DNA from 4 places in the Pseudomonas sp. GW821-FHT02H06 genome. Region 3 is predicted to be linked to each of the others. Evidence: predicted binding sites of a transcription regulator. Region 3 holds the regulator's gene; each other region holds the start of a gene.

Region 1 (7,730 bases), on a different contig from region 3:
GCCGCAGATGGGCGAACTGCGCTCGGGAACCCACTGCTTGATGAACTCAAGCGTCATGGCCTCGGCTTCGTCGTTGGAAATCTTGCTTTCGCGCACGCGCTGGGTCAGACCGGAGCCACCGTGCTGGCGGGTGTTCCACTCGTCCATGCCGTTCAGCAGCTCATCGCTCTGGTGAACCGCGATGACCGGGCCTTCGGCCAGGGTGTTGAGTTCGCTGTCGGTGATGATCGTTGCCATCTCGATGATGACGTCGTTATCAGGGTCCAGACCGGTCATTTCCAGGTCGATCCAGATCAGATTCTGTTTGTTCTGCATATGTCGGCTCCTCAGCGTTGGCGCGCAGTTTAGCCCACCCGGGCGTGCTAGACTCGCTCGCGCTTTATCAAATAAGCACCTTTATGCGTCTTCAAACGGAACACTGAACACCCATGGCCAAACGCCAACTCAATCGCCGCCAGAACTGGCGCATCGAAAAGATTCAGGGCGAACGCGCAGCGCGTGCCGCAAAACGTGAATCAACCGCTCTCGAAACGCTGGAAGGCGGCGATCTCGGTCCCGAACAAACGGGGCTGGTCATCGCGCATTTTGGCGTGCAGGTAGAAGTCGAAGCGCAGGAAGGCGAGCTGCAGGGTCAGGTTTTCCGCTGCCACTTGCGCGCCAACCTTCCAGCACTGGTGACCGGCGACCGAGTTGTCTGGCGCGCGGGCAATCAGGGCATCGGCGTGATCGTTGCGCAACTGCCCCGCGATACAGAACTGAGCCGCCCGGACAGCCGGGGCCAGCTCAAGCCGGTCGCCGCCAACGTTGACCTGATCGTCATCGTTTTCGCACCGATGCCCGAACCCCATGCCAACCTGATCGATCGTTACCTGGTGGCTGCCGAGCACGCGGGGATTCGCCCGCTGTTGCTGTTGAACAAGTTTGACTTGATCGACGATCAGAACGCCCCGGCGCTCAATGCGCTGCTGGCCGTTTATCGCACGCTGGGTTACCCGGTGCTGGAAGTGTCGGCCCACCACGGCGACGGCATGCAGCAATTGCAGGACCAGTTGGATGGCCACATCAGTGTGTTCGTCGGCCAGTCCGGCGTCGGCAAATCCTCGCTGGTCAACAGCCTGCTGCCGGAAGTCGGCACCCGCGTCGGGCCGTTGTCGGAGTATTCGGGTCAAGGCACGCATACCACGACCACCGCGCGCCTTTTCCACTTCCCGCGCGGCGGCGACCTGATCGACTCACCGGGTATTCGTGAATTCGGCCTGGGCCACGTCAGCCGTGCCGACGTCGAAGCGGGCTTTATCGAGTTCAACGACCTGCTCGGCCGATGCCGCTTCCGCGACTGCAAACACGACCGCGAACCCGGTTGTGCGTTGTTGCAGGGCCTTGCAGACGGACGCGTGCAGCAGCAGCGCATGAACAGCTATCGCTCGATCATCGCGAGCTTGCCGGAAAGCAGTTATTGATTCAGCGGTAGTGGCCAATCCGATTCAGGCCTTCCCGGCTGAAGCCGCTCCTACTGACTGCGGGCCCGTTGAATGAAACGCGCACACAAAAACGCCGCGATCATCGCGGCGTTTTTGTGTCTGCAACCCAGTATCAATTCTTGGTGTCGTCGATCTTCAACTGGCCCTGATCGAAGATGTTCAGTTTCTGCCGGATCTCGTGGGGCTGGGCATAAGCCTGTGGGTCAACGGCAGGTGTGGAAGTGGACGCCCCCGGCTGATTGGCCGGCGCTGCAGCGCCAGGTACAGGCGATGGCGCAGGAGCTCCTGGTGCATCCGGGGTTTGCGGTGCTTCGCCTGAATTCTGCGCGCCTTCGATCCGCTGCTGCGCTTTCTTGGTCATCACCACAATGTCGATGCGACGGTTGATCGGGTTTTGCGGGTGCTCCTTGTCATACAGTGCCGAAGACGCATAACCCACTACGCGCGCCACCTGCTGATCCGGATATCCTCCCGCGACGAGCGCCCGGCGTGCGGCATTCGCTCGACCGGAGGACAGCTCCCAGTTACCGAAGCCATTGTTACCAACAAAGGGCGTCGCGTCGGTGTGTCCGCTGATGCTGACTTTGTTCGGCACGGCTTTGATGGTGTCGGCCATGGCCAGCAAGATGTCTTCGAAATACGGTTTGAGCTTCGCGCTGCCGATGTCAAACATCGGGCGGTTTTCGGCGTCCATGATCTGGACGCGCAAACCGTCCTGAGTGATCTCGAACAGAATCTGGTCCTTGAACTTCGCCAGTTGCGGATTCTCGTTGATCTTGGTCTGCAACTCTTGCAGCAACATCTCCAGACGGTCCTGCTCGACCTGCTCGGCGGCGGCATCCTGTTGGTCTGCATCAACGGGCACGCGATCCGGCGCAGGCGTGGATTGCACTTCCGGGTTGAGCGTCTGGTTAGGGGACATTTCCGGCGAACCGCCCAGGTCAATCACATAGGGCGAGCCGCTGTCGGAAAAACCGACCGGGTCCTTGAAGTAACCGGCGATGGCGAGCAGTTGCTCGGGGGTGGCCGACGACATCAGCCACAGCACCAGGAAGAACGCCATCATCGCCGTCGCGAAGTCGGCAAAGGCGATTTTCCAGGCGCCGCCGTGATGCCCCCCGCCGTAGCGCTTGACGCGCTTTATGATAATCGGCTGATTATTTTCCATGGATCAACGACCGCGGACAGCTTGTTCCAGCTCGCTGAAGCTGGGGCGATGGGCCGGATACAGAACCTTGCGACCGAACTCCACGGCCAGCGAAGGCGGCACGCCGGACGCTGACGCTACGAGCGAAGCCTTGATCGATTCATAGACGTTCATTTCTTCCTTGGCATCGTGGGCCAGGGAAGTGGCCAACGGACCGAAGAAACCGTACGCCGCGAGAATACCGAAGAACGTACCGACCAGCGCCGCACCGACGTGCATACCGATCGCCGCTTTGTCGCCGGAGCCCAGGGAGGCCATGGTCACAACGATACCCAGTACCGCAGCAACGATACCGAAACCCGGCATGGCGTCGGCGACACCGGTCACTGCGTGGGAAGGATGCTCGAGCTCTTCTTTCATGCTCAGCAGTTCCATGTCGAACAAGCCTTCCAGCTCGTGGGGCGCCATGTTGCCGGAAGACATGATGCGCAGGTAATCGCAGATGAAAGCGATCATGCGGGTGTCTTTGAGCACGCCAGGGTATTTGGCGAAAATCGGGCTGTTCTCGGGCTCTTCAATGTCGCCTTCGATGGCCATCATGCCTTCGCGGCGACTCTTGTTGAGGATCTCGTAGACCAGGCCCAGCACTTCGAGGTAGTAGCCGTGGGTGAACCGGGTGCTGAACATCTTCAAGGACTTCTTGATGACCAGCATGGTCATATAGCCCGGGTTGGCTTGCAGGAATGCGCCCAGCGCCGCACCGCCGATGATCATGACCTCGAAAGGCTGGATCAACGCAGCGATCTGACCGTGGGACAGTACGTATCCGCCGAGAACGCTCGCGAAAACGACGATGATGCCGATAATTTTTGCCATAGGTAGAGAATACTTACTGAGTCGGGTTCATGGTCATTGTGCGAGAAGCGCTTGAAACTCTTGTCCTGCTTATCGGCATGAATGCGCCAGACTATAGTCAGATCACAGGAAAATGCTGACCGATGCGTGGCGCAGGACGTTGCGTCCATGAGGGCCAGCATGATGCCAGTACCCGACATTGATCAAAACCTCCCAGCCGTACGGGTGTTGTGAATGCAATCAGATAAAGCTACTTCGCTCCCTGTTCCGCGCACCCTCGATACCTGGATAAAGCAGCTCGACAGCATCGCCTTGCCGGTGCCAGCGGTGGCGTATCAGCGCGTGCAGGCGGCATTGACCGACAGCCGCCGCTCGCTGCGCGATATTGCCGATCTCATGCAGGACAGCCCGGCGCTGGTGCTCAACGTTTTGCGCGAAGCCAACCTGAACAGCCCCGCCACGGCTCAGCCTGCGGAGAGTCTTGAAGTCGCCATCAACCGCCTGGGTCTGGCGCGTACCGAGGCGCTGCTGGCGCGGTTGCCGAGTGTCGATGCACGGGATATCCCCATGGCGCTGCGCCAGATACAACTGATCAGTCAGCACGCCATGCAACAGGCTTACGGCCTGTTCGCCAATCAACTGGCCCGGCTGTGGCAGGACATCCATCTGGGCAGCCTGCTGTTTCTCTCGCCCCTCTGGCCGTTGGCGCTGGCCCACCCCAAACTGCTGGAAGAATGGGAATTGCGGGTTATCCACAAGGGCGAATCTGCCAAGACCGTGGAGCAGGCACTGTTTGGCGTGCGGCTGGTGCGTTTGTGTCAGGGGCTGGCGCAGCACTGGCGCTTGCCGATCTGGGTGACCCAGGGCTACGAACTGCTGACCTCCCAGCAACGCAATCTGGTGAAAGTGTTGCGCATCGCCCATAGCAACAACGACCCACTCAAGCAGCAACAGCAACTCGACGCCGATCTGCCGCTGCGGCGCTGGCTTAACCAGCCCGCCAATACAATTCTGCTGGCCAACGGCCTCGCGCTGTCGGCGCACCAGGCCTGGGAAACGCCGCATAACCTGCGCTGGCAATTGCTGACCAGCCTGTATCTGCAACAGTCACTGGATCATCTCCAGCAGCAGGTTCACCAGAATGCGGCGGCCAGCGCTCGCCAGCATTCCGGCCTGGATATCTGGCACCCGGCGCAGGCTTTGCTTTGGCCGTGGAGTGCACGACGAGTACATAAAGGCTTGCTGCCTGCCCCGCCCCCCTCGCCCGACGCCTTGCAGCTGTGGCGCAAGCACTGCGCCGATCTGTTGAAAGAGCCCGGCATTTTCATCAACGCGATACACCTGACCACCTGCGCCCGGGATGCATTGGTAGCCGCAGGCATGCAACGAGTGGTGTTGCTGATGACCGATCGCAAGACCGACAGCCTGCGCGTGCATCAGATCGCGGGCGTGGACAAGTCGGCCGCTGCGTTGCTGGTGCCCTACAAAGACAGCACCGTGCTGCAACGCCTGCTCGCCCAACCCACGCAATTGCGCCTGACACCGGCCAACAACGCTCAGTTCTCGGCGCTGCTGCCGCCGCAGCTGCGCAATCTGTTCAGCGGCGAAAACCTGCTGATTCGCTCACTGGCCAGCAATGGCCGTGTGGTGATGATGGTGGTGGCTGATCAGGGCGGGGGGCCGTTTTCCGAAGTGTCCGTCCAGGCGTTCGGAAAAACCGGTCAGTGCATCGAGAAAGCGCTGACCACCTTTAGCCATCGCAATGGCTGACGGCTGAGCTACAATTCGCAACCTTTTCGCGATCCGGAGACGCTAGATGTCTGCCTTTTCAAGCCTGCCGCTGGTCATCGAGCCCGCAGACCTGCAAGCACGCCTCAGCGCGCCAGAGCTGATTCTGGTCGACCTGACCAGCCCGGCCCGCTACGAGGCCGGCCACATTCCCGGCGCGCGATTCGTCGATCCGAAACGCACGCAACTGGGCCTGCCACCTGCGCCGGGACTGCTGCCCTCGCACACCCATCTTGAAGCGTTGTTCGGCGAGCTGGGCCACAACCCCGAGGCGGTGTACGTGGTCTACGACGACGAAGGCGGCGGTTGGGCCGGCCGCTTCATCTGGCTGCTAGACGTCATCGGACACAAAAAGTATCACTATATCGACGGTGGCCTGCTCGCCTGGCAGGCCGAAGGTCTGCCGCTGTCGTCAGAGGTGCCACAGGCAGTCGGCGGTCCGGTCTCGCTCACCTTGCACGACGAGCCCACGGCCAGCCGCGAATACCTGCAAAGCCGCCTCGGCGCCGATGACCTGGCGATCTGGGACGCTCGCGCGCCAACTGAATATTCCGGCGAGAAAGTCGTCGCCGCCAAGGGGGGTCATATTCCCGGCGCCGTGAACTTTGAATGGACTGCCGGCATGGACCAGGCACGCCACCTGCGCATCCGCAAGGACATGCCGCAGATCCTCAAAGACCTGGGCATTACCCCGGAGAAAGAAATCATTACCCACTGCCAGACCCATCATCGTTCGGGCTTCACCTATCTGGTGGCCAAGGCGCTGGGTTACCCGAGGGTCAAGGGCTACGCAGGCTCATGGGGCGAGTGGGGCAACCATCCGGACACCCCTGTCGAGAAATAATCGGCGCCCGACGTGGCATAAATCCGTATTCCCTTTTTCAAACGTTTTAGGAATCTTGATGAAACAGCGTCTGTTTATCCTTTTCCAGTATCTGCTTCCCCATCATCTGCTGTCGCAACTGGCGGGCTGCGTGGCCGAATGCCGCGTGCGCTGGTTCAAAAATGCCTTCACCCAATGGTTTGCGCGACGCTACCAGGTCGACATGTCCCAGGCTCAGGTCGAGGACATCACCGGGTACCCGCACTTCAACGACTTCTTCACCCGCGCCCTCAAACCGGCCGCGCGTCCACTGGACCCAACGCCGGGCGCGATCCTTTCTCCCGCCGATGGCGCGGTCAGCCAACTGGGCCCAATTGAACACGGCCGCATCTTCCAGGCCAAAGGCCATAGCTACAGCGTACTGGAACTGCTCGGCGGCGATGCGCGCCTGTCCACGCCGTTCATGGGTGGCGAATTCGCCACCGTTTACCTGTCGCCGAAGGACTATCACCGTGTTCACATGCCGCTCGCCGGCACCCTGCGCGAGATGGTCTATGTGCCCGGCCGGCTGTTCTCGGTAAACCAGACCACGGCGGAAAACGTACCGGAGCTGTTCGCCCGTAACGAACGCGTCGTGTGCCTGTTCGACACCGAACGCGGACCGATGGCCGTCGTGCTGGTCGGTGCCATGATCGTTGCCTCGATCGAAACCGTCTGGGCCGGTCTGGTCACGCCGCCGAAACGCGAGCTCAAGACTTTCCGTTACGACGAAGCCGCGCGCGCACCCATTCATCTGGAAAAAGGCGCCGAGCTGGGTCGCTTTAAACTGGGTTCTACGGCCATCGTGCTGTTCGGGCCCAATCAGGTGAAGTGGTCCGAGCTGCTGGCGGCCGGTTCTGCCGTTCAGATGGGTCAGGGCATCGCGCTGCCATTGCAGGCCTGATTCTTGCCTTAACTCTTACCCGAGAGGCGTGATGCTGTTTTTCTGGCGCGAACTGCTTTAAGCCGTCGCGCCACATCACGCTTAACCAGGGATTGCCGGGGCTGGGCGCAGGACAATGTGCCCAGGCTGCGACCGTTGCAGGATGCTGCTAAAGTCCAGTTGTCAGCGCTGTAGGAAACTTCGCTTTCAGTGGACGTAAACGTGCTCTTTTCGCTCGGCGAGGGTGCTTGCCCCCGGAGTTGGACGCCGCCGTTCAGTCCTGTCGTCGTTGGAGTTTGCCGGTCACATGAGTAATTTAAGTCTTCCACTGTTGTTGCGCGCACCTGTGCCGACGCAGTCGAGCCTGTCGTTCTGTGACGCGACGCCCAAAGACTTGAAGCGCTGGATCGCTACGCTGCCCAAGGCCAATCTCGGTGAAATGGCCCGCCAGCTCTATCAAGGGCTCGGCGAGCTGAACCAGTTGCTCACCCCCAGCGACAACCGCATGCAGCTCCTTGAACTGCTTCGCCCGGAAGTTTTTTTCGTGTGCAAGCATCTGGAGCGTCACTTCCTGAACCAGTCCGTGGTTCTCGAAGAGCGTCCGCGCAAGGTCGCCAATCTGTGCCAGGCCCTGCAAAACCACCTCGCCATTGGCTACAAACAGATCATCGCGCGGGTGGCCGTCAAGCTCAGCAAAGACCGCATCGGCCTGCT
Region 2 (7,730 bases), on a different contig from region 3:
CGATCGCCACCGGTCCTGGTGTTGAGCTTGCCGCCCGGCTTAGGGCCGAGCGTCTTGCTGCCGCTTATTGCTGAACGGCGCTGAATCCTTCGAACGCAGTTTGCTGCTGGATCGCGCTGACGATGTTCTTGCGCGTGGCGGGCTGCTGGTTGCCGTCCTTGTCCACGAACACTTCGCTCTGCAGTTCGGCCTCATCGCCTTCACCCACGAACGAGAACCCTAGGAATTCAAAGGCTTCGCGGTCCATGTTGGCTTTCGAGCGTGGCGTGCGCAGGGGCAGGGTGACGCTGGCGCCGTCCTTGCTGATGACGAAAACCTCGGCTTCCTTCTTCGGCCGTGTCGCTTTGCCCTTGCCGCCACTGGGGTTGCTGACCGCTTGATGGGTCTGGTTCAGCACCTTCAACGCCAAGCTGTAGACAAGCTCCTGAAAACTCGGATCGTCTTTATAGCTGGAGAGAATCCGGCTGATCGGAAACTTCGCGCTCAGGTCTTCGAGCGCGGCCATGTCGGCGGCTTCGGCGTCCTTGAGCTGTTTAAGCTGACCCATCAGCGCGTAGGCCTGGTCGTCGTCGAATCGGTCATGGGCGGCGCGTATGGCCAGGCGCAGATCGCGAATCTGGTCGCTTTCCTTCGCGCTCTGGAAGGCGTCGAGCACCATCTCGCTGATGGTTTTGGCCTGTGGCACGTGTTGTGAAAGATTGATGGCTTCTTCGTAGGCTTGCTTCGACGACACGGCGTTTGCCGCCGGATCGGTATGGGAATCAGACATTGAACATCCACTGCTTCGTTAACTGGGGTTGAGGCGCGAAAAGCTCGGGGCGTTTCGAGGGGCGTAATCTATTGGACGAGGGCGCGGTTGTCACGGATTGCCGCTTGCACCCGGACCACAGGAAGATTGGCGTTGGACGCCTCAGACTAGACCACAGCATCAAAAAGCCCGGCAATTGCCGGGCTGGTCTTATACGCAGGTCCCGCCTTTGTGGTGAGAGCCCGTCCCGCCTGTCGGATGGGTGCCTTTCGGACACGCCGACGCGGAGAGTGAAACGATGGAAAGCAGAGCGACCAGTCCAGCGATAGCGATCTTTTTCATATAGCCTCCGTGCACTGCGAGATGCAGTACAGGGCTATCGGCGTTTTGGGATCCCACTTTAGCCACCGAACGCCAGAAACAACAAAGCCCGCACAAGGCGGGCTTTGTTGAGGTACTTGGTGGCTACACAGGGACTTGAACCCCGGACCCCAGCATTATGAATGCTATGCTCTAACCAACTGAGCTATGTAGCCAAGTGGCGCGCATTATTCGCTCAGATCGGAGATGTGTCAAGCGTCTCTTTGAAAAAATTTATCCACACGATCAATCGGTTAGCCTCGCGGCCATTCAGCCATTCCTCATCCCTGCACGTCGGTGACAGTTTCTAACTCGGCGCTGAGTGCTTTTGCCCCACTTTCGCGCACCCATCCTGCACCGTCCTCGGGCTCGTGCCCGGTTTGATGGCTTCGTGCTATCGGTCCGGTTCTTGCTTATGCCTGCCGCAGCGCTGCCGTTATAGATGAAAGCGGCAGCAGATTTCGATAGGCCCAAACGCGTCCCTTGTTCAAAAGATGGGCGGTTATCGTTTTCAAAACACAGACATGGCATTTTGCCGGTAAGAATGTAAGGCAGCGCAGCGACGATCATTTGTCATGCAGCGTTTGTCGGTGAGGAGTAGTCGGCTATGCAGAGTCTTTTGTCGCCAGGCATCCGCCTGCTCGGACGTCTCGGGTTCGCACGCAAGTTTCAGGTGCTCTTCTTTCTGTTTATTTTGCCGCTGGCCGGCAGCCTGTGGATGATCGGCCAGGATTACCGCAGCAAGCTGGCGGTGATTTCTCAGGAGCAAGCCGGCGTGCGCCAGCTCATGGCGCTTGATGCGCTGGATGTGCAGCTGACGGCCCAGCGCAACCGCGCCGCGCGCTGGAAGGCGGCCGACATTCTTCATGATCCAACGCCGGCCGCGAAGGCAGCCATGGGCGCGCTGGATGCTGCGAACCCTGACCTGAACCGGTCCCTGGCTTCCCTGGGTGATGAACTCAAGGCACAGAACGCCAGCGCGGACATCATGACCCGGTATCAAGCGCTGCAGGCCTCGGTCAAAGGCATGGATTCGGAATCCTTGCGGGCGGTCGGCTGGTGGCCGGACGGCTACGACCGCTTCACATCCGCTCTTACAGCGCTGCAGAGCCTGCGCGAACAGATCGCCATGGACAGCGGCTTGATCCTAGACCCCTGGCTTGAAACCTACTTGCTGATGCAGATCGCGACGCAGCAGGCGCCGGACCTTGTCGAGCGGGTAGGGCGCATGGCGAGTATCGGCCAGTCGTCGATCGCGTCCGGACAGTTCTCGTTGCAAAGCCGTCTTCAGATGCGCGACCTGCGCAGTCGCATCGGCGACGCCCGCGATCAGTTGGTCAAAGCAGTAGGCTCGCTAAAAGCAAAGGCTTACCCGGGTATGGAGGTCTGGACGCGTCAGTATGAAGACAGTCTTCAGCGCCTCGATACCGAACTGAAAGTGCTCGACGACGGTGTGTTCGGCGGCAGCATCAAGCTCGACCCGGCCGGCTTCGAACGCAGCGTCGATAACGTCAGCGACGGACTGGCGGCCCTGCGCAAGCAGTCACTGTCTTCACTCACCAGCCGGCTCGATTATTACCATGAACAGGCTACTCAGCAGTTTGTGCCGGTGGCCGCGATATTCAGCATTCTCGCGCTCGCGGCGCTGTACCTCTTCATGTGCCTCCAGGCGTCGATTCAGCGCAGCGCCAAAGGCATCACGACCTTGGCCGAGTCCCTGCGTGACGGCAACTTGTGCGTCGAGGTCGCCGTTGAAGGGCGTGACGAACTGGCTGCCATTAGCACCGCGCTCAACGTTGCCGTGGTGCAACTGCGCACCAGTCTGCTGGGCGTCAACCACGAAACCCAGCAATTGGGCTCTGCGGTGCTAACCCTCAATGCGCAGTCCGGCAGCACGCTCAACGAAGTCGAAGATCAACAACAGCAGATCAGCCAGATTGCAGCGGCGGCTACTGAGCTCGCCGCGACTTCCATGGGCGTTGCCCGCAGCTGTGAAGCGGCGTCCGGCAGCGCTCAGGCCACCCGACGCATCGCCGAGGACAGCAGCCGCGACAGTCAGCGCACCACCGCGAGCATTCAGCAGTTGAACCAGAAACTCACCGACACCGCCAACGCGCTGAGCAAGGTCAGCGAGCAGGGCCAGCAAATTCAGTCTGTGGTCGACACCATTCGCGGCATCGCCGAACAGACCAATCTGCTGGCGCTCAATGCCGCCATCGAGGCGGCGCGTGCGGGCGAGCAGGGCCGTGGCTTCGCCGTGGTCGCTGACGAAGTGCGCAGTTTGTCCCAGCGGACCCAGGCGTCGACCGCGCAAATTGCCGGGACCGTGGACAGCTTGCGCTCGACCGTCAGCCAAGCCGTCAGCCTGATGGAAGCGGCGTGTGGCCAGGCGGTGAGTGATGCGCAGTCGGTGACCGGGCTGGGCGAGCGGCTGGAAGAGATTGCCAGCGCCGTGCAGATCGTCACCGACACGCTGGCGCAGATCGCCACCGCGGTTGAAGAGCAGGCCGCAACGGCGGACGAGGTCAGTGGCAACATCCAACAGGTGGATCAGGCTGCAGGCCGTCTGCTGGACGGCGCGCGTGCGGTCAATCAGGCTGCAGACACGCTGACCAAAGGCAGCCGGGCCTTGAGCGACAACACCGCGAGATTCCAGCTGGGGTAAGCCGCGCAAGCAAGGCACGAGGGCGATCGGCGCGCACGTTTTCACGGGCGCGCATGGGGTGTGGGTTGAAAGACGAAAGCCAGGCGACGTATAAGATTTGTCGCTTTCTCACCGTATTTCGATACCCATCGCCGTAGGGATTTTTCCATGACCGACAGCAGTGCCGCGGGTGCGGCGGTTTATTCGCCCCTGACGTTAGCGTTGTACGACGCGTGGGTGCTGGGCATTTCCAACCGGTATGCCTGGAGTTGCCCGACCGATGACGTGCTGTTGCCGTTCTTCCGCGCCAACGTACGTGCTCATCATCTGGATATTGGCGTCGGCACGGGTTACTACCTGGCGAAAGCCAAGCTGCCGCCGAACACCCGAATCACCCTGATGGACCTCAACCCGAGCAGCCTCGCCGCCGCCAAGCGCAGGATCGGCCGGCCAGACACGCGCACCCTCCAGCATGACGTGATGACGCCGATACCCGGAAACGAGCGTTTCGATTCGATATCGCTTTTTTACCTGCTGCATTGCCTGCCAGGCCCGCTGGACGCCAAGGCGGCGATCTTCGCTCACCTCAAGCACAACCTGAACCCGGACGGCGTACTGTTTGGCTCAACGATTCTGGGGGACGAGGCGGGTCACAATGGCTTTGGCCGCAAGCTGATGGCGGTCTACAACAAGAAAGGCATCTTCGGAAACAGCCACGACACCCAGGCCGGTTTCGAAGCGCATTTGCGCACGCATTTTCGCGATGTGACGCTCAAGCGTGAAGGCGTCGTTCTGCTGTTCCGCGCAGCACAGCCGATTGTCTGAGCTGCACCGAGGCAGGCGGGCGTTGCTGACAGATACAAAGCGCTGAAAGCAAAAAGCCCGCGAATCACTGAGTGATACGCGGGCTTTGATGTTCAACGGGGTTCGTGGAGGTCCACGCGCGCGTTAGACGTTGAAACGGAAGTGCAGAACGTCACCGTCCTTGACGATGTAATCCTTGCCTTCCAGGCGCCATTTGCCCGCTTCCTTGGCACCGGCCTCACCCTTGTACTGGATGAAGTCGTTGTAGGCGATGCACTCGGCGCGGATGAAGCCTTTTTCGAAATCGGTGTGGATCACACCCGCAGCCTGTGGCGCGGTAGCGCCGACGCGGACGGTCCATGCACGCACTTCTTCGACGCCGGCAGTGAAGTAGGTCTGCAGGTGCAGCATTTCGTAGCCGGCACGGATCACGCGGTTCAGGCCAGGCTCTTCAAGGCCCAGGGCCTCCAGGAACATGTCCTTTTCTTCGCCGTCGTCGAGTTCGGCGATTTCCGCTTCGATCTTGTTGCAGACCGGCACCAGCATGGCGCCTTCTTCTTCAGCGATGGCGCGAACCACGTCCAGGTGCGGGTTGTTCTCGAAGCCGTCTTCAGCGACGTTGGCGATGTACATGACCGGTTTGGTGGTCAGCAGATGAAAGCCCTTGATGACGGCTTTCTCATCGGCGCTCATGCTCTTCATCAGGCTGCGCGCAGGTTTGCCCAGTGTGAAGTGAGCGATGAGTTGCTCCAGCAAGCCTTTCTGGACCACTGCGTCCTTGTCGCCGCCCTTTGCGTTGCGCGTGACTTTCTGCAGTTGTTTCTCGCAGCTGTCGAGGTCAGCGAAAATCAGTTCCAGATCGATGATCTCGATGTCGCGTTTCGGGTCGACGCTGTTGGAGACGTGAATCACGTTCTCATCTTCGAAGCAGCGCACGACGTGAGCAATGGCGTCAGTCTCGCGGATGTTGGCGAGGAACTTGTTGCCCAGGCCTTCACCTTTGGAGGCACCGGCTACCAGCCCGGCGATGTCGACGAACTCCATCGTGGTCGGCAGGATGCGCTTCGGGTTGACGATGTCGGCCAGGGCCTGCAGGCGCGGATCCGGCATGGGCACGATGCCGGTGTTCGGTTCGATGGTGCAGAAGGGAAAGTTCTCCGCCGCAATACCTGATTTGGTCAGGGCGTTGAACAGGGTGGACTTGCCGACGTTGGGCAGGCCGACGATGCCGCAGTTGAATCCCATGGTGTTTCCCCTCGAGTGATGTCAGGCCTTCTGGCTGTGCAGGACGCGCATCGCCTTGGCGAAGTCGCCAGCGAGTACATCCGGCAGCACGCCGAGGGCAAAGTCGATGCTGGCGTCCAGTTTTTCCTGCTCGGCGCGTGGCGCACGACCCAGGACGAAATTGGACACCAGACTGGCGTCGCCCGGGTGGCCGATGCCAAGCCGCAGGCGGTGGAAGCCGTTCTGGTTGCCGAGCTGCGCAATGATGTCGCGTAGCCCGTTATGCCCGCCGTGCCCGCCACCCAGTTTGAGTTTGGCGACGCCCGGAGGCAGGTCGAGTTCGTCGTGGGCCACCAGAATGGCTTGCGGAGGAATCCGGAAGAAACCCGCCAGAGCTGCCACGGACTGGCCGCTGCGGTTCATGTAGGTGGTGGGAATCAGCAGACGAACGTCCTGGCCTTGATGACTGAACTTAGCCGTCAGGCCGAAATATTTGCGGTCAGCGGTCAGATTGACACGCTGTGCGCTGGCAATGCGCTCAACGAAAAGAGCCCCTGCGTTATGCCGGGTCTGTTCGTATTCGGGGCCTGGATTTCCCAGGCCGACGATCAGTTGGATGGCGGTCACGTCAGGGGCTCTTCCTTGGGTCGAGTGTGATGATGGCGAGCATCATCACGGGTTCAACCGGCTAGCGAGTAATGATTACTCTGCTTCGCCTTCTGCAGTGCCTTCTTCTTCGTCCTGGACGATGCGAGGCGCGTGGACGTTTGCGATGTCCAGGTCCTTGCCGTGCGCCAGAGCAACGAATTCAACACCTTTAGGTGCTTTAACGTCGGACAGGTGAACGTTGTCGCCGATTTCCAGCGCGCCCAGGTCAACTTCGATGAACTCAGGCAGGTCTTTCGGCAGGCAGGTCACTTCCAGCTCGGTGGTGGTGTGCGAGATCTCGCCGCCTTTCTTGACCGGTGCTTCTTCGTTGATGAAGTGCACTGGAACGATAGCGGTCAGTTTCTGGCCAGCCACGACGCGGATGAAGTCGGCGTGCATGATGAACTGCTTGGCAGGGTGACGCTGCATCGCTTTAACGATGACGTTCTGCTTGGCGCCAGCAATGTTCAGCTCGATAACGTGGCTGTAGGCAGCTTCGTTTTCAAACATCTTGGCCAGTTCTTTGGCTTCGATGGTGATCGAAGTTGCTTCCTGGCCACCACCGTAGACAACGGCTGGGACGGAGGCGGCGAGACGACGCAGGCGGCGGCTCGCACCTTTCCCCAGGTCAGTACGCGCTTGGGCGTTCAGAGTAAATTCGTTCATTTTGTATCTCCAAAATAGCCATGACCGAGCGGCGTTTGCGACCAGCGCCTGACACGGTATGGGCAAAAAAGCCCCGCCCCGGCATTGAGTGTCGGGGCGGGGCGCTTTTCGTCAACGGATGGTTCGGCAGGGCAGGGCCCTTATCGGAACATCGCGCTGATCGATTCTTCGTTGCTGATGCGACGCATCGCCTCAGCGACTACCGGTGCGATATCCAGTTGGCGGATACGGTCACAGGCCTGTGCAGCAGCGGACAACGGGATGGTGTTCGTCACCACCAGTTCGTCCAGCACGGAATTTTCGATGTTCTCGATCGCACGGCCCGACAGAACAGGGTGTGTGCAATACGCGAAGACCTTGGCAGCGCCGTGTTCCTTTAGCGCCTTGGCCGCATGGCACAGAGTGCCCGCGGTATCGACCATGTCGTCAACGAGAATACAGGTACGGCCTTCAACGTCACCGATGATGTGCATCACTTCGGAGTGGTTGGCCTTCTCGCGGCGCTTGTCGATGATGCCCAGATCGACGCCCAGGGATTTGGCAACAGCACGTGCACGCACGACGCCGCCGATATCCGGGGAGACAATCATCAGGTTTTCGAAGCGTTGGTCTTCGATGTCATCCACCAGAACCGGG
Region 3 (7,730 bases):
GACCGCCGGTAGACGTGCCGATCGCCACCAGTTTGTAGGCTTTGCGCTTGGGCGCAGCCGACGTCGGCGCGTGGTGGTGGGACGCCGCTGCAGGCTGCTGCGACGCCGGCGCGGCTGAACGCGCAGGCGCAGGGGCTGGCGCCGGACGCGATGGTCGCGCTTCGGCAGCCGTGCTGCGCGGTGCAGCGGGCGCAGCAGACGGCGCGGGCGCCGAGGTGGCAGAAGGCGTGCTGCCGTAACCGCTGAAACGACGATTGCTGCGCGAGATGCTGTGCACTTTCTCGCACAGCATCTGTTTGACCTTCTCGGGGTTGCGCGAGATGTCTTCGAAATTCTTGGGCAGGAAATCCACCGCCCCGGCGTCCAGCGCATCGAGCGTGACTCGGGCGCCTTCGTGGGTCAGGGAGGAGAACATCAACACCGGGGTCGGGCAACGCTGCATGATGTGACGGACCGCGGTAATGCCATCCATCATCGGCATTTCGTAGTCCATGGTGATCACGTCGGGCTTGAGGGCCAGGGCTTGGTCAATGGCTTCCTTGCCATTGGTGGCGGTACCGACCACCTGGATCGTGGGATCCGAAGAGAGAATTTCCGAGACACGACGTCGGAAAAAACCCGAATCGTCCACGACGAGAACCTTGACTGCCATAAACACTCCAAAGAGCGCGCGCCACCCTGAGGGGCCGCACGCCCTGAATCACGTAGCTTGGGTCACATTGGCAAAACGAGACAGGCCAGTGGGACCGGTTTTCGCGCTTAAAACGAGACCGGGTCTATTTGTAGGACCGGCGTTAGCCGGGAAGGCATCGGGTGTCACACCGAAAGATCAAGGGTGTTCACCCTGCCCTCTTCCCGGCTGAAGCCGGTCCCACTGAAAAACCTCGCAAGGCGCCCTCCGCATGCTGTTAGTGGGACCGGCTTTAGCCGGGAAGGCGTCGGGTGTCACACCGAAAATCCACAGTGTTTTCGCCGCCCTATTCCCGGCTGAAGCCGGTCCCACCAAAAATCGCAAGCCGCCCTACTGAAGCCGATCCTGCTTAACCAATCCGTCGGGCCGCATAGCGCTTGAGCATGCTCGGGACATCGAGAATCAGTGCGATACGGCCGTCACCGGTGATGGTCGCGCCCGACATGCCTGGCGTGCCTTGCAGCATTTTGCCCAGCGGCTTGATCACCACTTCTTCCTGGCCGACCAACTGATCCACCACGAATCCGATGCGTTGCGTGCCCACCGACAGAATCACCACGTGGCCTTCGCGCTGCTCCTCGTGAGCCGCCGAGCTGATCAGCCAGCGCTTGAGGTAGAACAACGGCAGCGCCTTGTCGCGCACGATCACCACTTCCTGACCGTCGACGACGTTGGTGGTCGACAGGTCCAGGTGGAAGATCTCGTTGACGTTGACCAGCGGGAACGCGAAGGCCTGGTTGCCCAACATGACCATCAGCGTCGGCATGATCGCCAGGGTCAGCGGCACCTTGATGATGATCTTCGAGCCCAGGCCTTTGGTGGAATTGATGCTGATGGAGCCGTTGAGCTGGGCGATCTTGGTTTTCACCACGTCCATGCCCACGCCACGCCCGGACACATCGGAAATCTCGGTTTTGGTCGAGAAGCCCGGCGCGAAGATCAGGTTGTAGCAGTCGGTGTCGCTGAGGCGATCCGCTGCATCCTTGTCCATCACGCCACGCTTGACCGCGATGGCACGCAGGACCGCAGGGTCCATGCCTTTGCCGTCATCGGAAATCGACAGCAGGATGTGATCGCCTTCCTGTTCGGCGGCCAGAATCACACGACCGTTCCGGGACTTGCCGGACGCCTCGCGCTCTTCCGGCGACTCGATACCGTGATCGACCGCGTTGCGCACCAAGTGGACCAGCGGGTCGGCCAGGGCCTCGACGAGGTTCTTGTCCAGGTCGGTTTCTTCACCCACCAGTTCAAGGCTGATTTCTTTCTTCAACTGACGCGCCAGATCGCGAACCAGTCGCGGGAAGCGACCGAACACTTTCTTGATCGGCTGCATGCGGGTCTTCATGACCGCGGTCTGCAGGTCAGCGGTGACCACGTCCAGGTTGGACACGGCCTTGGACATGGCTTCATCGGCGCTGTTGGCGCCCAGGCGGACCAGGCGGTTACGCACCAGCACCAGTTCGCCGACCATGTTCATGATTTCATCCAGCCGCGCGGTGTCGACGCGCACGGTGGTTTCCGCTTCAGACGGCGGTTTTTCGCTAGGCGCCGGAGCAGCAGCGCGAGCTGGTGCCGGAGCAGCAGCGGGTGCAGCTTTGGCCGGCGCCGCAGCAGCAGGCGTCGCTTTGGCCGGTTCGGCTTTGGCGGGCTCGGGCTTCTTGGCCGGTGACGCTGCGGCCGGCGCTGCAGCTGCACCGGCAGCCACGGCAGGTTCGAACTTGCCTTTGCCGTGCAACTGATCCAGCAGGTCTTCGAATTCGTTGTCGGTGATCTCGTCCGACGCAGCGGCTTTCGACGCAGCGGAGGGCGCAACCGGAGCGGCAGGTGCAGCGGCAGCAGGTGCCGCAGTGCCAGGAGCCGCAGCGCCGACGGCGTCCGGCGAGAACGAGCCTTTGCCGTGCAACTGATCCAGCAGCGACTCGAATTCGTCGTCAGTGATTTCGTCACTGGCCGGTGCGGCAGACGGCGTCACAGCCGCCGGCGGTTGCACCGCATCAACGGCGAACTGGCCTTTGCCATGCAACTGATCGAGGAGTGATTCGAATTCGGCGTCAGTGATTTCATCGCTGGCCGCCGTGCCAGCCGGTGCAGCGGAAGCCGCTGCTGCCGGCGCTGCTGCAACGGGTGCCGCGGCAACAGGCGCAGACGGAGCCGGTGCAGGAGCACCTGCCGCTTGCGCCTTGACGGCGTTCAGCGAATCCAGCAGCTGTTCGAATTCCAGATCGGTGATGTCTTCGGACGGCGCTTCAGCGACCGGCTCTTCAACCACCACCGGTGCCGCCGCGATTTCTTCTGCCGAGGCTGGCTCGGCCAGGCGTGCCAGTGCGGCCAGCAATTCAGGCGTGGCCGGAGTGACGGCAGAGCGCTCGCGCACCTGACCGAACATGCTGTTGACGGTGTCGAGTGCTTCGAGCACCACGTCCATGAGCTCCGAGTCGACGCGACGCTCACCCTTGCGCAGGATGTCGAACACGTTCTCGGCGATGTGACAGCATTCAACCAGCTCGTTGAGCTGGAGGAAGCCGGCGCCCCCTTTTACAGTGTGAAAACCGCGAAAAATTGCATTGAGCAGGTCCGCATCGTCAGGCCGGCTTTCCAGCTCGACCAACTGCTCTGACAACAGCTCGAGAATCTCGCCGGCCTCTACCAGAAAATCCTGAAGGATTTCTTCATCGGCGCCGAAGCTCATTGGGGGGTGCTCCTAAAATTAACCGTCAAACCGATCCGGAGGCTGCACTGACGGCCTGCGCGCATTGCTTTCGTCGAAGCATTGGCGCGCGGGTCCAGCAGCCACTTTCACAGAAAACCTGAAGTCCGAGACAGAATGACCGAATCAGAATCCGAGGCTGGATAGCAGATCGTCAACATCATCCTGTCCGGATACAACGTCTTCACGTTTATCGGCATGAATCTGCGGACCTTCACCCTTGGAGTGAAGTTTTTCTTGTTCTTTTTGCTGACGGAACATTTCCTGGTCGTGCTCGATGCCCGCGAAGCGGTCCACCTGGCTCGCCATGAGCACCAGCTTGAGCAGATTGCGCTCGACTTCCGTGACCAGCGTGGTCACGCGCTTGATCACCTGACCGGTGAGGTCCTGGTAATCCTGAGCCAGCAGGATGTCGTTCAGGTGCGCAGAGACCTCGGTGGTCTCCTTCTCGCTGCGGGTCAGGAACACATCGACGCGGCGGGCCAGATCACGAAACTCTTCGGCGCTGATCTCGCGGCGCATGAAGCGTCCCCAATCGGCGCTCAACGACTTGGCGTCTTCAGTGAGCCCGTGCATCAACGGCGTGCTCAGCTCTACCAGATCCATGGTCCGGTTCGCCGCGTTTTCAGTCAGCCTGACGACGTACGACAGCCGCTCGGTGGCGTCGGTGATCTGGGAGACCTCCTCGGCCTGCGGCATGTTCGGGTCGATCTGGAAGTTGACGATCGCGCTGTGCAGCTCGCGCGTCAGTTTGCCGACTTCCTGATACAGGCCGCGGTCGCGGGTCTGGTTAAGCTCATGGATCAGTTGCACAGCGTCGCCGAACTTGCCCTTTTCAAGGCTCGCGACCAGCTCTTGTGCGTGTTTCTTCAGGGTTGACTCAAAGTCACCCATTGTCGAATCTTTGGAATCCATAGCGCCCTCGCAGCGGACATCAGCTATTGACGCGCTCGAATATCTTTTCGATTTTTTCTTTGAGCACTTGCGCGGTGAACGGCTTCACCACGTAGCCGTTCACACCGGCCTGAGCGGCTTCGATGATCTGCTCGCGCTTGGCTTCGGCAGTGACCATCAGCACCGGCAGGCTGCGCAGACGCTCGTCGGCACGCACCTGACGCAACAGGTCGATGCCGGACATGCCCGGCATGTTCCAGTCAGTGACGAGGAAGTCAAAAGCGCCGCTTTGCAGCATCGGCAATGCGGTGAGTCCGTCATCTGCTTCGGCCGTGTTGGTGAACCCAAGGTCACGCAACAGGTTTTTTATGATCCGCCGCATCGTTGAGAAGTCATCAACGATGAGGATTTTCATGTTCTTGTCCAATTCGACCTCCAAGCAGTCTTTAACGCGTTCAGCACCTGAACGCGCGTTCAATCAATACCGGCTGCGCCGAACATCAAGAGGGGGTTGAATCGACCGGAACAAGCGCAGCGAAACCGGATCATCTACGACCCGGTTCGACCGACTCCTGCCGTGTCTCATTTGCTTCCCGCTCACGTCTTGCACAGCCGGTCTTACACGCAACACGCAGGCCTCGCGGCCTGCGCCTGATTCACGAACGTGCGCGCCACTCGCCAAGACGACCGCGCAACCGCGCCGCGCATTGACTGTGCAACTGGCTGACCCGCGACTCGCTGACCCCCAGGACCTCACCGATTTCCTTGAGGTTCAGCTCTTCGTCGTAGTACAGCGACAACACCAGGCGTTCACGTTCGGGCAAGTTGGCAATGGCCTCGGCCAGCGCAGCCTGGAAGCGCTCGTCTTCCAGATCCCGCGACGGTTCGAGGGACTGGCTCGCGCCGTCCTCGTGCAGCCCTTCGTGTTCGCCGTCCTGCAACAGGTCGTCGAAACTGAACAGGCGGCTGCCCAGGGTATCGTTCAAAATCCCGTAGTAATCGTCGAGACTCATTTCAAGTTCGGCAGCAACCTCGTGATCTTTAGCGTCACGGCCGGTTTTTGCTTCGATTGCACGAATCGCGTCACTGACCATGCGCGTGTTGCGGTGGACCGAGCGCGGCGCCCAATCCCCCTTGCGCACTTCGTCGAGCATCGCACCACGGATACGAATACCCGCGTACGTCTCGAAGCTGGCCCCTTTGGTGGAGTCGTATTTGGTCGAGACTTCGAGCAAGCCAATCATGCCCGCCTGGATCAAATCCTCGACCTGCACGCTTGCCGGCAGACGCGCCAGCAAGTGGTAGGCGATTCGTTTGACCAGCGGGGCATAACGCTCGATCAGCTCATACTGGGAGTCTTTGGACGATTTGCTGTACATGCGATAGCCACTTGCTGTCATGAGACGGGCCCTGCGCTGGTTTGATGCACGAGGCGTTCTACGAAAAATTCCAGGTGGCCGCGCGGGTTCGCCGGGAGCGGCCAGGTGTCGACTTTCTGCGCGATGGCCTTGAACGCCAGGGCACATTTGGAACGCGGAAACGCTTCGTACACGGCGCGCTGTTTCTGCACGGCCTTGCGTACGCATTCGTCGTACGGCACGGCGCCCACATACTGCAGGGCCACGTCGAGAAAACGGTCGGTGACTTTGGTCAGCTTGGCGAAGAGGTTACGCCCTTCCTGCGGGCTCTGGGCCATGTTGGCCAGGACGCGGAAGCGGTTCATGCCGTAATCGCGGTTGAGCAGTTTGATCAGGGCATAGGCGTCGGTGATCGATGTGGGCTCGTCGCACACCACCAGCAGCACTTCCTGGGCCGCGCGGACGAAGCTCACCACCGACTCGCCGATGCCGGCGGCGGTATCGATGACCAGCACATCGAGGTTGTCGCCAATGTCACTGAACGCCTGAATCAGCCCGGCATGCTGCGCCGGGGTCAGGTGGACCATGCTCTGGGTGCCTGATGCCGCCGGCACGATGCGTACACCGCCCGGGCCTTGCAGCAAGACATCGCGCAGCTCGCACCGCCCTTCGATGACATCAGCCAGGGTGCGTTTGGGGGTCAGACCCAACAATACGTCGACGTTGGCCAGACCCAGATCGGCGTCCAGCAGCATGACGCGACGTCCCAGCTCGGCCAGTGCCAGTGAAAGATTCACTGAAACGTTGGTCTTGCCTACGCCACCTTTGCCACCGGTCACCGCGATAACCTGTACGGGATGCATGCTGCCCATGTTAATTGTTTACCTTGTCTTGCTTAGACCTAAGCCACATGTCGGGCTGCACGTTCAGTGTCTGAACAATGCCTGGCAGACCATCGATGCAGGAAAATTCCACTGTCATTTTCTTCACCTAGCCCGCGCGCTTGCCGGTGCTGTGATAAAGATCCGCAAACATATCCGCCATCGCTTCCTCGCTTGGCTCCTCCTGCATCTGCACGCTGACAGCCCGGCTCACCAATTGGTGCCGACGCGGCAAATGCAGATCATCCGGTATCCGTGGGCCATCGGTGAGATAGGCCACAGGCAGTTCGTGTGTCACGGCCAGGCTGAGCACTTCGCCCAGGCTGGCCGTTTCGTCGAGCTTGGTCAGGATGCACCCGGCCAGGCCGCAACGTTTGTAACTGTGATAAGCCGCTGACAGCACCTGCTTCTGGCTGGTTGTCGCCAGCACCAGGTAGTTGCGCGCCTTGATGCCACGCCCGGCGAGGGTTTCCAGTTGCAGACGCAGGGCCGGATCGCTGGCTTGCAGGCCGGCGGTGTCGATCAACACCACGCGCTTGCGCAACAGCGGCTCCAGCGCCTGTGCCAGGGACTGGCCCGGGTCGACGTGGGTGACCGGTACATTGAGGATCCGGCCCAGGGTTTTCAGTTGCTCCTGAGCGCCAATGCGGAAACTGTCCATGCTCACCAGCGCGATATTTTGCGCGCCGTATTTCAACACATATCGGGCCGCCAGTTTAGCCAGCGTGGTGGTTTTGCCCATGCCGGCAGGGCCGACCATGGCAATCACACCGCCCTCTTCCAGTGGCTCGACGTCCGGCGTGGCAATCATGCGGGCCAGATGGGCCAGCAGCATGCGCCAGGTGTGAGCCTGATCGTTGGAGTCCGGGACCATCGCCAGCAAGTCGCGGGAGAGCGGGCCGGAAAGGCCGACCCGTTGCAGACGGCGCCACAGATTGGCCTGTTGCGGACGGCCGTCTCGCAGCTGGTTCCAGGCCAGCGAGCCCAGCTGGACTTCCAGCAGTTCGCGCAGGCCGTTCAATTCGGAACGCATCGCTTCGTAGGCGCGGTCGCCAACGCCCGGCTCGGCGTTGCGCTCGGCGCGTTCGGCGGCCACTGCGGCGTGGACGGACGGGCGAAACGGTTCTTCCAGCGTCGGTTCGATCTGCTTGCTGTCATCCATCGCAAGGCCGGCGAACAACTGACGGTTGGCGACAGTG
Region 4 (7,730 bases), on a different contig from region 3:
ATCCGGCACGGGCTCGTCGATGCTGGTGGAGTCATTGACGTCGAAACCCGCCATGCCTTGCAACAGCAACGCGCAGTCTTCAGCGGTGCGCGCCATCGGGCCGGCCTGATCGAGGCTGGAAGCGTAGGCGATCATGCCCCAGCGCGACACGCGACCGTAAGTCGGCTTAAGGCCGGTCAGGTTGGTCAGTGCGGCAGGCTGGCGAATGGAACCGCCGGTGTCGGTGCCGGTGGCGCCGGGCAGCAGACGCGCGGCAACCGCCGCAGCTGAACCGCCGGACGAGCCGCCCGGGACGTGCTCCAGGTTCCACGGGTTTTTCACCGCGCCGTAATGGCTGGATTCGTTGGCCGACCCCATGGCGAATTCGTCCATGTTGGTCTTGCCCAGGGTCACGGTGCCGGCGGCGGCGAGCTTGGCAACCACGGTGGCGTCGTAGGGCGCCTTGAAGTTGTCGAGCATCTTCGACGCGCAGCTGGTGCGAATGCCCTTGGTGCAGAAGAGGTCCTTGTGCGCCAGGGGAGCGCCCAGCAGCGCGCCGGTTTCCCCTGCCGCGCGACGGGCGTCGGCGGCCTGGGCCTGGGTGATCGCCAGGTCTTCGGTGACAGTAATGAAGCTATTGAGCTGCGGATCCAGCTGGGCGATGCGCGCCAGCAGAGTGCGGGTCAGTTCTTCGGAGGAAAACTTTTTATCGGCGAGTCCGCGAGCGATCTCTGCCAGAGTCATTTGATGCATTGCAGGCACATTCCCTTAGTCGAGGACTTTCGGAACCAGATAAAGGCCGTCTTGGACCGCTAGTGCGATGGCTTGATAGGCGTCGCGATGATTGACCTCGGTCACGGCGTCTACACGCAGGCGTTGCGAGGCTTCAAGGGGATGCGCGAGGGGCTCGATGCCGGTGGTATCGACCGCCTGCATCTGGTCAATCAGCCCGAGAATGCTGTTCAGTGCTTCAGTAGTACGCGGGATATCGGCGTCATTGAGGCCCAGTCGGGCCAGATGAGCGATTTTTTCCACGTCGGAGCGATCAAGCGCCATGGGGTTCTCCAGTGGAATGCGTACGGGCCAGGCCGTACGTCAGATTGCGGAACACTACGCCCTTTAAACGGTCATAAGGCCGCGATCTACCAGGGTAGTGCTCGGAAAAACCGCCAATTTAACATATTGGCTCCTTGCCCAAAATCCCTGTCGTTGTTAGAGTTTGCCGCACTTTTTTACCCACGCGTTGCCTAGGGTCCTTTCCCCATGTTCAAGAAACTGCGTGGCATGTTTTCCAGCGATCTTTCCATCGACCTGGGCACTGCCAACACCCTTATTTACGTGCGTGAGCGCGGCATTGTGCTGAATGAGCCATCAGTTGTGGCCATTCGGACCCACGGAAATCAGAAGAGCGTTGTTGCTGTCGGGATGGAAGCCAAGCGGATGCTGGGCCGTACCCCGGGCAACATCGCCGCCATTCGCCCGATGAAAGACGGCGTCATCGCCGACTTCAGCGTCTGCGAAAAAATGCTTCAGTACTTCATCAACAAGGTTCACGAGAACAGCTTCCTGCAGCCAAGCCCTCGCGTACTGATCTGCGTTCCGTGCAAATCGACCCAGGTCGAGCGTCGTGCGATCCGTGAATCCGCGCTGGGCGCCGGTGCACGTGAAGTATTCCTGATCGAAGAGCCGATGGCTGCGGCCATCGGTGCCGGCCTGCCGGTCGAAGAAGCCCGCGGTTCGATGGTCGTCGACATCGGTGGCGGTACCACTGAGATCGCGCTGATCTCCCTGAACGGCGTCGTGTATGCCGAATCCGTCCGTGTCGGTGGCGACCGTTTCGACGAAGCGATCATCACTTACGTGCGTCGCAACTACGGCAGCCTGATCGGCGAATCCACTGCCGAGCGCATCAAGCAGGAAATTGGCACGGCCTACCCGGGCGGCGAAGTGCGTGAAGTCGACGTACGCGGCCGCAACCTGGCCGAAGGCGTCCCTCGTGCCTTCACCCTGAACTCCAACGAAGTGCTGGAGGCGTTGCAGGAATCCCTCGCAACCATCGTTCAGGCCGTGAAAAGTGCGCTGGAGCAATCTCCGCCAGAGCTGGCTTCGGACATCGCCGAGCGCGGTCTGGTGCTGACCGGTGGTGGCGCGTTGCTGCGTGACCTCGACAAGCTGCTGGCCCAGGAAACCGGTCTGCCGGTAATCGTTGCCGAAGACCCGCTGACCTGCGTCGCGCGTGGCGGTGGTCGTGCGCTGGAAATGATGGACAAGCACACCATGGACCTGCTCTCCAGCGAATAAGTCGCCGGAACGCAGCATGTTGCGCTTAACGGGCAGCACCTCACCGTGCTGCCTGTTCGTGTCCGACCTGTTGACGTCGCGCAGCGATGTTGCAAGTCTGACGCCCTGCATTTCCATCAACCCGCATCAGGCCGGTTTCATGTCGCATGAATAAGCACAGCCACACTCAAGCACCTCTGCACGCATCTCTGGAAGGAGCGGCCCATTAAACCGCTTTTCTCCAAGGGCCCGTCCCTGGGCGTCCGTCTACTGGTGCTGGTCGTGCTGTCTGTGGCCATCATGGTCGTGGACGCGCGTTTCACCCTGCTCAAGCCTGTCCGCAGTCAGATGTCGCTGGTGCTGATGCAGTCTTACTGGATTGCCGATCTGCCCGAGCGTTTGTATCAGGGCGTCGCCAGCCAGTTTGGCAGCCGCACCGAACTCGCCGCCGAAAACGAAAAACTCAAGACCGAGAACCTGCTGCTGCAAGGCCGCCTGCAAAAGCTGGCCGCCCTGACCGAGCAGAACGTGCGCTTGCGCGAGTTGTTGAATTCGTCGGCGCTGGTCAACGAGAAAGTCGAAGTCGCCGAGCTGATCGGCATGGACCCCAACCCGTTTACCCATCGCATCATCATCAACAAGGGTGAGCGCGACGGTGTGGTCCTCGGTCAACCGGTGCTTGACGCACGCGGGCTGATGGGTCAAGTGGTCGAGTTGATGCCGTACACGTCCCGCGTGCTGCTTCTGACCGACACCACCCACAGCATTCCGGTGCAGGTGAACCGCAATGGCCTGCGCGCGATTGCCAGTGGCACCGGCAATCCGGAACGCCTTGAGCTGCGCCATGTGGCCGACACCGCTGACATCAAGGAAGGCGATCTGCTGGTGAGTTCCGGCCTGGGTCAGCGTTTCCCGGCGGGTTACCCGGTGGCGACGGTCAAGGAAGTGATTCACGACTCCGGCCAGCCCTTTGCCATCGTGCGGGCGGTGCCGACGGCCGCGCTGAACCGCAGCCGTTATCTGTTGCTGGTGTTCTCCGACGGCCGTTCCCCTGAAGAGCGCGCTGCCGACGCCGCCCAGCAGCAGGAATCCCTTGATCGTCAGGCGGCTGATCCGTCGGCAGTGCCATCGGCTACTGTGCCGGGTGCCGCGCCTGCCGCCACGCCGAACAAAGCGGTGGTTCCGGCCACCGTGCCGAAACCGGCCGGGCACAGTTCTTCGTCGACGCCTGCCAACGCCAACAGCTCGCCTGCTCCGGCAACCACCGCACCGGCGGCGACCACGGCTGCCAAGCCCGCGACCAGCAAGCCGGCCGCCAAACCTGCGGCAAAGCCTGCCGCTACCCGACCGGCGACACCTGCTGCGACCCCGGCCGCTCCACGCGAGAGGGAAGAATAATGGCGCGTCATGCTCCCGCACGAAACGGCTGGGTGGTCTGGCTGACCTTCGCCATCGGCCTGCTGCTCAGCGTTTCGCCGCTGCCGCAGTTCATGGAAATATTTCGGCCTTTGTGGCTGGCGCTGCTGTTGGCCTTCTGGGCATTGGCGTTGCCGCACAAGATCGGCATGGTCACGGCGTGGATGCTGGGGCTGGCCGAGGATGTGCTGTACGGCACGTTGCTGGGGCAGAACGCATTGATCCTCACGCTGATTACCTTTCTCGTGCTGTCGTTGCAGCAGCGTCTGCGGATGTTCCCGATGTGGCAGCAGTGCCTGGTGATCCTGGTGATTTTCGGCCTCGCGCAGCTGGTACAGCTATGGCTCAGCGCCCTGACCGGCAACCGTCAGCCGACCCTGGCGCTGGTGTTGCCGGCGTTGGTCAGCGCATTGCTCTGGCCATGGGTCAGCTACGGCCTGCGCGGATTGCGTTTGCGGTTGAAGATCAACTGAGCAACACCATTCAGTGGGACCGGCTGCGGTCTGTCTCAGTAGGACCGGCTTCAGCCGGGAAGAGGCCGGTATGGGCGCCATCGGTTCTGCGGTGTGACACCCGATGCTTTCCCGGCTAAAGCCGGTCCCACAGGATGAATGCGATGCTTTAGTGGGACCGGCTTCAGCCGGGAAGACGCCGGTGTGACCACCATCACGTCAGCGGTCTGCACCAAGGCTACGCTTGTGATCAACGACACGGAGACGTCCCATGCCTCAACTTCTTCTTGCCTCCGGCTCCCCGCGCCGTCGTGAGCTGCTGACCCAGATCGGCGTGCCGTTCACGACCCTTAGCGCTGACATCGACGAAACCCCTCTGGCCAACGAAACCCCTGCCGCGTACGTCCTGCGGCTGGCCCGTGGCAAGGCGGACGCCGGCCTGCTGCAGCTCGCCAACGATCCTGCGTACCCTACCGCCTGCGTCCTCGGCGCCGACACCGCCGTGGTCCTCGACGGCCGCATCCTCGGCAAACCGGCGGACGAGGCCGAGGCGCTGGCGATGCTTGCCGCACTCTCGAACCGAGAACACGAAGTCCTGACCGCCATCGCCGTGGTCCATGAAGAGCGCTGCGAAACCCGAACCGTCGCCAGCCGTGTCCGTTTCCGGGCGATCCCGGAGGACGAGGCCCGCAGTTACTGGGCCAGCGGCGAGCCCTGCGACAAGGCCGGCGGCTACGGTATTCAAGGCCTGGGCGCGGTGTTTGTGGAAAACCTCAGTGGCAGTTATTCCGCCGTGGTCGGTTTGCCCTTGTGCGAAACCGCAGAAATCCTCCAGCGTTTCGGCATACCCTGTTGGCAACGCCCGGAAGGTGACAAGTCATGAGTGAAGAGATTCTGATCAACATCACGCCCATGGAATCGCGCGTGGCGGTCGTTGAGAACGGGGTGTTGCAAGAGGTGCACGTCGAACGCACCCAGCGTCGCGGGATCGTGGGCAATATCTACAAGGGCAAGGTCGTGCGCGTGCTGCCTGGGATGCAGGCGGCGTTCATCGACATCGGTCTGGACCGCGCGGCGTTCATTCACGCCTCGGAAATCTCCATGCGCGAAGGGCCGGCCGTGGAGACCATCAGCTCGCTGGTCCACGACGGCCAGAGTCTGGTGGTGCAGGTCACCAAAGACCCGATCGGCAGCAAAGGCGCACGGCTGACGACTCAACTGTCGATTCCGTCGCGCTACCTCGTGTACATGCCACGCACGGCCCATGTCGGCATTTCCCTGAAAATCGAAGACGAAGCCGAGCGCGAGCGCCTGAAACAAGTGGTCAGCGATTGCGTCGCCAAGGAAGGGATCAAGGAGAAGGGCGGGTTTATCCTGCGTACGGCGGCCGAGGGTGCAGGCGCCGACGAGATCATGATGGACATCCGCTACCTGCGCAGGCTCTGGGACCAGATTGGCGAGCAGATCAAAACCATCAGCCCGGCCAGCGTGATCTACGAAGACCTCGGTCTTGCGCTGCGCACCTTGCGCGACCTGGTCAGCCCGCGCACCGAGAAGATCCGCATCGATTCCCGCGAAACCTTCCAGAAGACCACCCAGTTCGTTGCCGAGCTGATGCCGGAAATCGCCGACCGTCTTGAGCATTACCCCGGCGAGCGGCCGATCTTCGACCTGTATGGCGTCGAGGATGAGATTCAGCGTGCGCTGGACCGCAAGGTGCCGCTCAAGTCCGGGGGTTATCTGGTGATCGATCCTGCCGAAGCCATGACCACCATCGACGTCAACACCGGCGCGTTCGTCGGCCATCGCAACCTCGAAGAGACCATCTTCAAGACCAATCTTGAAGCGGCGACTGCCATTGCCCGACAGCTGCGGCTGCGCAATATCGGCGGCATCATCATCATCGATTTCATCGACATGGAAGACGCCGAGCACCAGCGCCAGGTGCTGCGGACCCTCGAAAAACAGCTCGAGCGCGATCACGCGAAAACCAACATCATCGGCATCACCGAACTGGGTCTGGTGCAGATGACGCGCAAGCGCACCCGGGAAAGTCTGGAGCAAGTGCTGTGCGAGCCGTGCAGCAGTTGCCAGGGCCGTGGCAAGCTGAAGACCCCGGAAACCATCTGCTACGAGATATTCCGCGAGATCCTGCGTGAAGCCCGCGCTTATCAGGCGGTGGGTTATCGCGTGCTGGCCAATCAGAAGGTGGTCGACCGGCTGCTTGACGAAGAATCCGGCAACGTGGCCGAACTGGAAGTGTTCATCGGCAGAACCATTCGTTTTCAGGTCGAGACCATGTACTCCCAGGAACAATATGACGTCGTGCTGCTCTGAGAGTGCGTGATGCGCCGTGCTGCCGAGTGGCGGTGCAGTTGAAGACAGAAAACAGTGCCCTTGAGGCAGACGGAACGGATGCCGTCCAAAGAGAACAACGCGTGGCGATTGAGCACAACCTGGACGTACCCGCACCTGCACGATTGGGCCGGATGCCATATGCAGGCCGTTTTTGCGGAGGCGCAGCGACATGGAGCGTCTGACCCGGTTTCTGGCTGTGCTAACCCGTTGGGGCCTGAGTCTGTGTGCCCTTTTCGTGGTGCTGGTCGCGCTGTACGTGAGCGTCGGGCGTCAGTTGGTCCCGATGGTGGCCGAATACCGTGCCGACGTGGAAGCCAAAGCGCAGACCGCGCTGGGCATGCCGGTGAGCATCGGTCGGCTGGAAGGCAGCTGGAGCGGCTTCGCCCCTATCTTCGTCGCCCGTGACGTAATGATCGGCGAGGGCGGCAGCGCCGTTCGGCTGGATCACGTGCGGGCCATGCCTGACCTGCTCGCCAGCCTGCGGACCCGTGAAGTGCGCCTCGAACGGCTTGAGCTGGACGGGCTGCAGTTCGGCCTGAAAGAAGACCAGAACGGCCACTGGGCACTGCAAGGCCTGCCCGTACAGCCTGATCAGGTCACCGATCCCGAGAAAATCCTCACTCAGATGCAGATGGTCTCGCACCTGTCGTTGTTCGACAGCCAGATCACTTTGCAGGCCTATAACCAGTCGCCCCTGACGCTGACCTATGTAAGCCTGACGCTGAAGACCGGCAGCGTGCACCAGCGCCTCGACGCCCGCTTGAACCTGTCTGACGGCCAGCCGCTGTCGCTGAACGTTCGTTCTACCGTGCGCGCCCATGAGTGGCGCGACGGTGCGGCCGAAGCGTACTTGAGCCTCCCGCAAAGCGACTGGTCGAAGTGGCTGCCGAAGAGCCTCACCCGCGACTGGAAGATCCAGAATCTCAAGGCCGGCGGTGAGGTGTGGCTGAACTGGGGCAAGGGCAATCTGCAAAGTGCCGCGGTGCGGCTGAATGCGCCGCAGTTCAAAGGCGCCTACGCCGACCGCAAACCCGCGAGCATCGACAACCTGGCCCTCAACGCCTGGTTTAAGCGCGACGAAAAAGGCTTCAGCGCCACCCTCGACTCGCTGGCGATGGACCTGAACAGCAAGCGTTGGGAAAGCCGCATTCACTTGCAACAGACCGCCGCCACGGCTGACGCCGAAGAACTGTGGCACGTCCAGGCTGACCGGCTTGATCTGACGCCCATTACGCCGTTGCTCGA

What was found. The regulator FliA, encoded in region 3, starts transcription of late flagellar genes. The targets are predictions, from matches to a motif close to CTAAAGTTTNNNNNNNNNNNGCCGNTAA.
Region 1: motA (flagellar motor stator protein MotA) is a predicted target of FliA. The motif match lies at 3,574-3,601, and genes of this name have one in related genera.
Region 2: AC07VF_RS13275 (methyl-accepting chemotaxis protein) is a predicted target of FliA. The motif match lies at 1,521-1,548, and genes of this name have one in related genera.
Region 4: AC07VF_RS09815 (Maf family protein) is a predicted target of FliA. The motif match lies at 4,295-4,322, and genes of this name have one in related genera.

What each region holds. Positions count from the first base shown of each region.
Region 1 is NZ_JBWKVD010000005.1:220,992-228,721, reverse strand. It holds gene orn (oligoribonuclease) at 1-315, opposite strand, end outside; gene rsgA (small ribosomal subunit biogenesis GTPase RsgA) at 429-1,460, shown strand; gene motB (flagellar motor protein MotB) at 1,594-2,649, opposite strand; gene motA (flagellar motor stator protein MotA) at 2,653-3,504, opposite strand; gene AC07VF_RS11045 (HDOD domain-containing protein) at 3,718-5,253, shown strand; gene AC07VF_RS11040 (rhodanese-like domain-containing protein) at 5,300-6,115, shown strand; gene asd (archaetidylserine decarboxylase) at 6,168-7,037, shown strand; gene AC07VF_RS11030 (cyclic-di-GMP receptor FimW-related protein) at 7,324-7,730, shown strand, end outside.
Region 2 is NZ_JBWKVD010000007.1:17,594-25,323, forward strand. It holds gene AC07VF_RS13265 (hypothetical protein) at 65-769, opposite strand; tRNA gene AC07VF_RS13270 (tRNA-Met) at 1,208-1,284, opposite strand; gene AC07VF_RS13275 (methyl-accepting chemotaxis protein) at 1,716-3,773, shown strand; gene AC07VF_RS13280 (class I SAM-dependent methyltransferase) at 3,921-4,577, shown strand; gene ychF (redox-regulated ATPase YchF) at 4,701-5,801, opposite strand; gene pth (aminoacyl-tRNA hydrolase) at 5,823-6,407, opposite strand; gene AC07VF_RS13295 (50S ribosomal protein L25/general stress protein Ctc) at 6,483-7,094, opposite strand; gene AC07VF_RS13300 (ribose-phosphate pyrophosphokinase) at 7,235-7,730, opposite strand, start outside.
Region 3 is NZ_JBWKVD010000017.1:124,603-132,332, forward strand. It holds gene AC07VF_RS22560 (protein-glutamate methylesterase/protein-glutamine glutaminase) at 1-652, opposite strand, end outside; gene AC07VF_RS22565 (chemotaxis protein CheA) at 1,041-3,380, opposite strand; gene AC07VF_RS22570 (protein phosphatase CheZ) at 3,525-4,313, opposite strand; gene AC07VF_RS22575 (chemotaxis response regulator CheY) at 4,333-4,707, opposite strand; gene fliA (RNA polymerase sigma factor FliA) at 4,949-5,692, opposite strand; gene fleN (flagellar synthesis regulator FleN) at 5,689-6,522, opposite strand; gene flhF (flagellar biosynthesis GTPase FlhF) at 6,641-7,730, opposite strand, start outside.
Region 4 is NZ_JBWKVD010000004.1:321,001-328,730, reverse strand. It holds gene gatA (Asp-tRNA(Asn)/Glu-tRNA(Gln) amidotransferase subunit GatA) at 1-732, opposite strand, end outside; gene gatC (Asp-tRNA(Asn)/Glu-tRNA(Gln) amidotransferase subunit GatC) at 748-1,035, opposite strand; gene mreB (rod shape-determining protein MreB) at 1,243-2,280, shown strand; gene AC07VF_RS09830 (hypothetical protein) at 2,297-2,434, shown strand; gene mreC (rod shape-determining protein MreC) at 2,515-3,657, shown strand; gene mreD (rod shape-determining protein MreD) at 3,657-4,148, shown strand; gene AC07VF_RS09815 (Maf family protein) at 4,399-5,010, shown strand; gene rng (ribonuclease G) at 5,007-6,464, shown strand; gene AC07VF_RS09805 (YhdP family protein) at 6,655-7,730, shown strand, end outside.